2 regions of the Nostoc sphaeroides genome follow, and region 2 is predicted to be linked to the other one. Evidence: predicted binding sites of a transcription regulator. Region 2 holds the regulator's gene; the other holds the start of a gene.
What was found. Region 2 encodes NtcA, which controls nitrogen genes in cyanobacteria. Its sites were predicted from a motif close to TNTGTANNNNNNNNTACANA; they were not measured.
Positions count from the first base shown of each region.

Region 1: D1367_RS13385 (DUF3155 domain-containing protein) is a predicted target of NtcA. The motif match lies at 1,090-1,109, and genes of this name have one in related genera.

Region 1 is NZ_CP031941.1:3,025,334-3,028,759, reverse strand. It holds gene D1367_RS13390 (GAF domain-containing sensor histidine kinase) at 1-848, opposite strand, end outside; gene D1367_RS13385 (DUF3155 domain-containing protein) at 1,138-1,455, shown strand; gene D1367_RS13380 (cofactor assembly of complex C subunit B) at 2,089-2,619, opposite strand; gene D1367_RS13375 (PadR family transcriptional regulator) at 2,679-3,026, opposite strand.
Region 2 is NZ_CP031941.1:3,318,372-3,321,797, forward strand. It holds gene D1367_RS14635 (DUF3084 domain-containing protein) at 1-1,295, opposite strand, end outside; gene ntcA (global nitrogen regulator NtcA) at 1,464-2,135, opposite strand; gene fabI (enoyl-ACP reductase FabI) at 2,517-3,293, shown strand; gene hisB (imidazoleglycerol-phosphate dehydratase HisB) at 3,396-3,426, shown strand, end outside.

The DNA of each region.
Region 1 (3,426 bases), 290 kb from region 2:
CCCGGCAATAATAACGGCGGTTTAGCGTCTTTTTGGATAGTTGCTTCCACAAATACTTCTTTGGGGAGATGTAGCGGTGCTAAATCCGCCCCCGTTAAGTCAATTACTTGATCAAATTGTTGCAGCAATTCTTGGAGGCGATCGCTTTCCCGCACAATACTATTTGCCACATTTCGGTTGGTGTCTGCTGGTCTAAGCCTTTTCAATAGCAGTTTACCAAAAGTTCGCAACGCCGTTAAAGGGTTACGAAACTGATGCAACAGATTATCCAGCAAATCTCGCTGTTTTTCTTGGAGAATTTGTTGCTCACGCAACTGCTGCTCAAACCATGCTCGCCGTTGATCTAAAATACAAGCGATCGCCAATGTTTGGGCTATCCGTTGAATCTGACTTTCCTCGTGTTCATTCCATCCGCGATCTTTCCTACCCGTCACTAGTAACCCCATCATCACACCCTCATAAACCAGAGGTAAAACAATTTGGTTGCCACTAAATAGGTATTCCTCTTTTAGATGGGGCCTTGACGCATCTGGTATCTCAGACTCCGGTGACGACGTTGGAGATTCTGATCCTGCTGTCAATAACCTTCTCTGATGATTGGGTAGTATAAACACATTTTCAACTTGAAGCTGCTTGTGTACTGTCGCTTCAGCATTCTCCTCTCCTGGTGATAATAATGCTGTTTCCGGGTAAATTACCACAGGAATAAGTTTTGCATCGCCTGAAGGAGTTTCTACCAATTCTTGTGTTAGGTACACAATACTTATTGTTGCTCCCAGCCCTTGGGTTAGTAGCGCTATTTGCTCTCGACATAGAGCAATAAAATCGGAACTGGCAGACATTAACATTTTTTAGCTTTTGCTCAATATTACAGATTTTGAGGCATCATGATTAAGAGAGGATACTTAGTTTTTACCTCACCCATTTAATAAAGCTTAACTAAAATCTTTTACATGAAAGGTTTGTACTAAGGGATTATATCGGAATGGTAGTTTTGTTTTCTCTATCTCCAAAGATATTAATTTTCTTAAATTAAAAGGTTAAAAACTATTGATATTTTGAACTATAACCTATATAATGACGACGGATTTTGTAGCTATCACTACAATCTATAGCTTGAAAGAGGAGGACAATAGATTGGCAAGGAGACGCAAAAGGAAGAGTCGTCGTCGTCAGGAAGGACGGCGAATTTTGGAACATGTGCCTCAATATAGCATCGAAAGTGGCGAAGAAAAACCTGTGACAGCAGCGAGAAGATTCATTCAAGCTGAAGGTATTTTGCCACCTGCGTTGCTACTCGTAAAGCGAAATGAACACACCACAGACCGTTATTTCTGGGCAGAAAAGGGACTCTTTGGTGCTCAATACGTAGAGGAAAACCATTTCTTGTTTCCTAGCTTGAGGGTGTTAGAACCTTCACCAGGTCAAGAACCTCTTGCTTTAGCTAGTCGGTGAACCATAAACGGTCATCTTACGCATTGAATGTGGCTCCTGACTATCATTAACTGGCAAAATTGCTAAGTTTATGCAAAATTTAATTTTTTTTTAGTTTGGAGCTGATTTGCTTTTTAAGGCTAGTCCAGGTAGTTGGAAAATCAACTTGTGTCAAACCACGGGGAACTCCAAAAAATAAATTATTCCACATTAAAGTTGTTGACTGTTGACTGTTGACTGTTGACTGTTGACTGTTGACTGTTGACTGTTGACTGTTGACTGTTGACTGAAAACTCCTGAACCGTCAACGGTCAACAGTGAACAATAGCAATGGAATATTTTTTTACTTGGAAGTCCCCCACGCTAGATTGCATGGGTTGATAGTATTTTGAAAATGCAGAAGGGAGTGGGTATAGAGCCAAGCGCCTCCAAAAGCGCTAGTGAAGTTGCGATTTTATGCCGTAAATTGTTAAACCTTGCTCTGTCAACAAATTTAAGTTAATGAATTTAAATTTTTCCCCACTACTTATGTCGTGGGGAAAATTGACAAAGCAGAAGTCTTGATTTCCTCCTTCCTACTTTCCATTGCCTAAAGAGTAGATCGGGTCAGAACTCTGCATATCATAGTTAAGAGATGGTCATAAAAACCAACAATTATTCACCAGCCTTGAGCTGTAGAATCCTCTGTAACTCACTGAGTTCATCTCGATGGGCAACTACAGTGATCTTACTTGAGGAGGTTTGTTTGCTCTGAGTTGTTTCTACTTTGAGCGACACCTTCTCAAGTCTTCCAGATTTTTTCCAATAAAATAGACCAGTCAAAGGCGACAGCAGTACCATAGGCAGAACAAAGGTACTGAGGTTAGGAAAAAGCAGGTACACGACTAGTGATAGACAGACAATACCAGTCGCTGCCAGCAGAGTTAAAAATATAGCTAAAAACCAACTGGGGCGAACATTACCTTCAAAAGTCACTTTATTTTGTTCTCGGTCTACCTCTGCTACTCGGTAAGACCGCGAGCGAAAATACTCTTTTAATTGAGACATTAAAGCAGCTTCGTCTTGCTCAGATACCAGTTGCGCTGTTTCTATGCGGTCTTTAGTCGAGGCACGAATAAAGAAAAACAGCCCAACTGATAACAACAAGGTTAGCAGGAACGTAGATGGCAGAATAGCAGTATCCATAACTAATTGTTACTGTTTGACTGGAGGAGACTTATTCATTATCAATTATTCATTATTCGTTACTTTGTCCTCCTATTGATGTAGTCAAGCCATTGAAAAGCTAAGTCCTGCGCTTGACCTTGCCATTCTGGAGAAACTTGGTACATTCGCCTGGGGCGTCCTCGTCCTTCGAGTTTCTTCCAATATCCAGTGATAGCCCTTTCGTCTTCCAGAAATTTGATTGCACTATAAAGTACGGTATCCGAAAGCCTATAGGTTGGATATTCAGTTTCTAATTGCTCAATCAACTCGGTTCCGTAAGATTCACCTTGTAACAAAACAGACAGTATGTAACAAACTGCTACTTCCTGACAAAGGTAAGTTGGCGGAGGATTCTCAAAGAATTGATATATATCCTCAAGTTTCATGGTTAGTGAATGGCTAAAAAAATGCCTTAGGGTAGAGTCTACAATCGTCGTAGCCAGTATATAGTGCTACTACTAAATGAGTAATATATATAAAGCTACTTAGACTAGATATCCATTGCGTAAATAGGAAATAATTACCCACGCCTGTGAAGTTGTGGGACTTTGCGAGTTTTAGGGGCACAAAGTAGTGTATCCCTACTCAAGCTCGATACGGCTGGTGAGGAGCGAACAGACACTGGCAAAGTCACTATCTAGGTGTTAAGTGATGCCGAGCTAGTCAGAACTGCTTAGGCAATAAAATGCCATCGAAGAAATTTTACAGGTAAAATGCTATTTTGTCTGTAAATGTTAATAAACACTTTGTTTTACAGTGATTTTCCCAATGCGAATTCTGAAAGCT
Region 2 (3,426 bases):
TGGGAAGCAGAAATCAGTATTTCCAGTCGCTGCTGTAACTGATAGGATGTCATGGTTTTGGAATCAGCAGTCGTTGTGGCCAGCACTGCGCCTCCCGAAAAAACCAATTGATTTCGGGCTGTATCGGCGAAAAATTCTATCTGCTTTTCTCCCCTGACGTAATTACCAGCCGAAAAAATTCGCACGACGTATTCTTGACCATCGCCAATCGGCTTGCTCAATTGGTCAACCCTATCCTGGGTTACGCGCAGTAGCTCTACATTGGCAGGATTTGCCCCAGGTTCACTTAATTCGAGGTTAGCGTTGCGATTAGCTTCTTGTAAAAGTTGTATCACTGCCTGACGAGCGGCAGCAGGTTGGTTAACACGAATTACAGCAGCAGATAGAACTTGACCGCGAACTAAAGCCAGCTTACCCAGACGCAGGTCGCGGTAAGACTGATAATATTTTTCCAACCTGGCAACTTTTATCTCTAGTTGCTCCTGTTGTGCTTCCAATTCTTTGAGGCGCGATTCCCGTGTGGCAATTACTTGCTCTCGCGCTGCAACTTCTACATTACGCTTTTGAATCAATTGATCGAGTTGGGAGATTTTTTGATCGCGCACTTCTATGGCTTCTTGGCGATTAGCAAGTTCGCGATCGCGTTTTTCAATCGCTGTTTTGGCTTCGTCAATAGCTTTTTTAGCTTCAGCGTATAGTCGTTGACGTTCTGTCTTCAGTAGTTCAACTGCCGCTTGTAGCTCCTTTCTCTGATTGTAAACGCTTTGCAATTCAGCTATAGCTTTTTGGTACTGAGGTACAACCTGTTCTAGCTGACTTTGAGTGCGTTGGAGTTGAGTTTGAGTTTGAGCTTGTTGACTAATGGTGCGGTTCAACTGAGCTTGTGTTTGGCGTTGTTTGGCATTCGCCGCCTGCAAATATTGATTAATTACCTGCAAGTCTTGTTGTGCTTTTGCTTGGGCAATTCTTGCTTGATTTAGCTCGCTCTCTACCTGACTTTTCTGAGTTTCTGCGGTTTTTAGCTGTTCCCGCTTCTGTCTGAGGTCTGTTTGAATATCTTCTAATTCAAAGACTCCCTTTCGCAAGCCTTCGTCGGCAGCGAATAAAATTCCTAAAGTTGATGCGGAAATCAAACCGCCCGTAAAAATAGTTACCAGTACAGCAGTATTTTTCGGACGAAGGTTAAAAAGTGAGAGGCGGGCTTTGCCAACTCGTGTGCCGATGCGATCGCCCACGGTTGCAATTACGCCTCCCAGAATCAAAATTGCTGCGATGAGGATGTATCCGGTGGTCATCTTTAGCTACCGAAATCCTTCCAGATACAGCCTACTACTTTTAAGCATTGTCTGGAAAGAAGTGGAAATGGGCAATAGCTGAAATTACTCAATTTTAGATTTACCTCTAGCTATTAGTGTCATTTTTTAAAATAGAACACGCGCCGATTCCCCTTTCTCCAATTGATTTTATGTGAATTGCCTACTTAAGGTAACAGGTTTATGCACAGTAATCTTCTTTTTGTGGATAGAAATCATCTTTTTCTCACGCAAATCCCCTAGTAGCCTAGTAACAGTAACACGAGTTGAACCAATTGCCTCTGCGATCGCTTGATGAGATAACTTCAGATCAATTGTGATCCCATCTGCACAAGGAACTCCAAAATCCCGACAAAGAATTAGCAAAAAACTTACCAACCTAGAACCCATATCTCGGTGAGCGAGAGTTTCAATCATCATCTCCGTTTGTAAAATGCGCGAAGACAGACCTCGCAGCATTAACATTGATAATTCTGGATTTTCCTTGAGCGCTTGCTCCACTTGTTCAATTGGTGCTGACAGTAATTCCGCAGGCGTAAATGCAACTGCATGGTAAAATCTATCCGACTTATTTCCTGTCAGCAATGACAATACACCAAAAACACTATTTTCCCGCAATAGCGCTACCGTTATTTCCTCTCCTGCCTCATACACCCTGGAAAGTTTAACAGCACCTTTCAAAAGAAAATAAACTCGTTCGGCAGGATCGCCAGGAAAAAAGATCGTTTTATTGCGTTCAAACGTTTCCACAACTGGCGGAAACGCCCCGGTCGCCATCTGACGAAATACATTTGCTAGGGCTTTATCTTGTGTCACGATCATCTCCCTTCCCCTACCCAATGCCGGAAAAACAAAAACTGATTACCTAAGAATACACCCGAAAAATGAATAAAGCACCGTCAACCTTTCTGTACTTTCCTATACTCAAACTAATCTCTTCATAACTCTTTGTTTATAATGATACATAATTGTTGATCCTTTCAGCTACAAATTGTTGATAAGTACTTCCAATAGCAGTATTAGAAAGGGTTTTTTAAAGAACAAATAAAGTTATTTTGGAAATATCTTTAGGAAAAATCAAGATTTTTGTCATAGCAAACACTCTTACCAATATTCATTTTTGCAAATCCTGTATAAAACAAAGACAAAACGTGCCTCAGATTCTAGTATGCTCCTAGATGATCGATCGCATTAACAATTTATATGCTAAATCTGACTGGAAAAAATGCTCTTGTTACAGGTATTGCCAATAACCGCTCGATCGCCTGGGGCATCGCCCAACAGCTGCATAAAGCCGGTGCAAACCTGGGTATTACCTACCTGCCCGATGAACGCGGCAAGATGGAGAAAAAAGTTGCGGAATTGGTAGAACCTCTCAACCCCAGTTTATTTCTTCCCTGTAATGTCCAAGATGAAGACCAGATTAAATCTACCTTTGAGACAATCCGCGAAAAGTGGGGGAAGCTAGACATCCTCATCCATTGTCTGGCCTTTGCCAGCAAAGACGATTTGACTGGAGATTTTAGTCAAACCTCTCGTTCTGGCTTCAACACCGCCTTAGAAATCAGTACCTACTCGCTGGTGCAGTTAAGTGGTGCAGCTAAACCTTTGATGACAGAGGGAGGTAGTATCGTCACCCTCACATATTTAGGCGGTGTTAGGGCAATCCCTAACTATAATGTCATGGGAATTGCCAAAGCTGGCTTAGAAATGAGTGTACGTTACTTGGCTGCTGAACTAGGGCCACAAAATATCCGCGTCAATGCCATCTCCGCAGGCCCCATCCGCACCTTGGCATCTTCAGCAGTGGGTGGAATTTTGGATATGATTCATCATGTAGAAGAAGTAGCTCCCCTACGACGCACCGTAACTCAGCTAGAAGTGGGTAACGCTGCCGCTTTCTTATGTAGTGATTTGTCTAGCGGTATTACCGGACAAATTCTATATGTAGATGCAGGATATGAAATTATGGGAATGTGACGCGATAAAGTTATGAGTTAGGAGTGAGGAGTTAAGAGTTAAAAATTTATAACTCATAACTCATAACTCCTAACTCCTAACTTTTAACTCTTTCCACTCTCCATGCAAACAACCAATCGCCAAGTTAATTCAA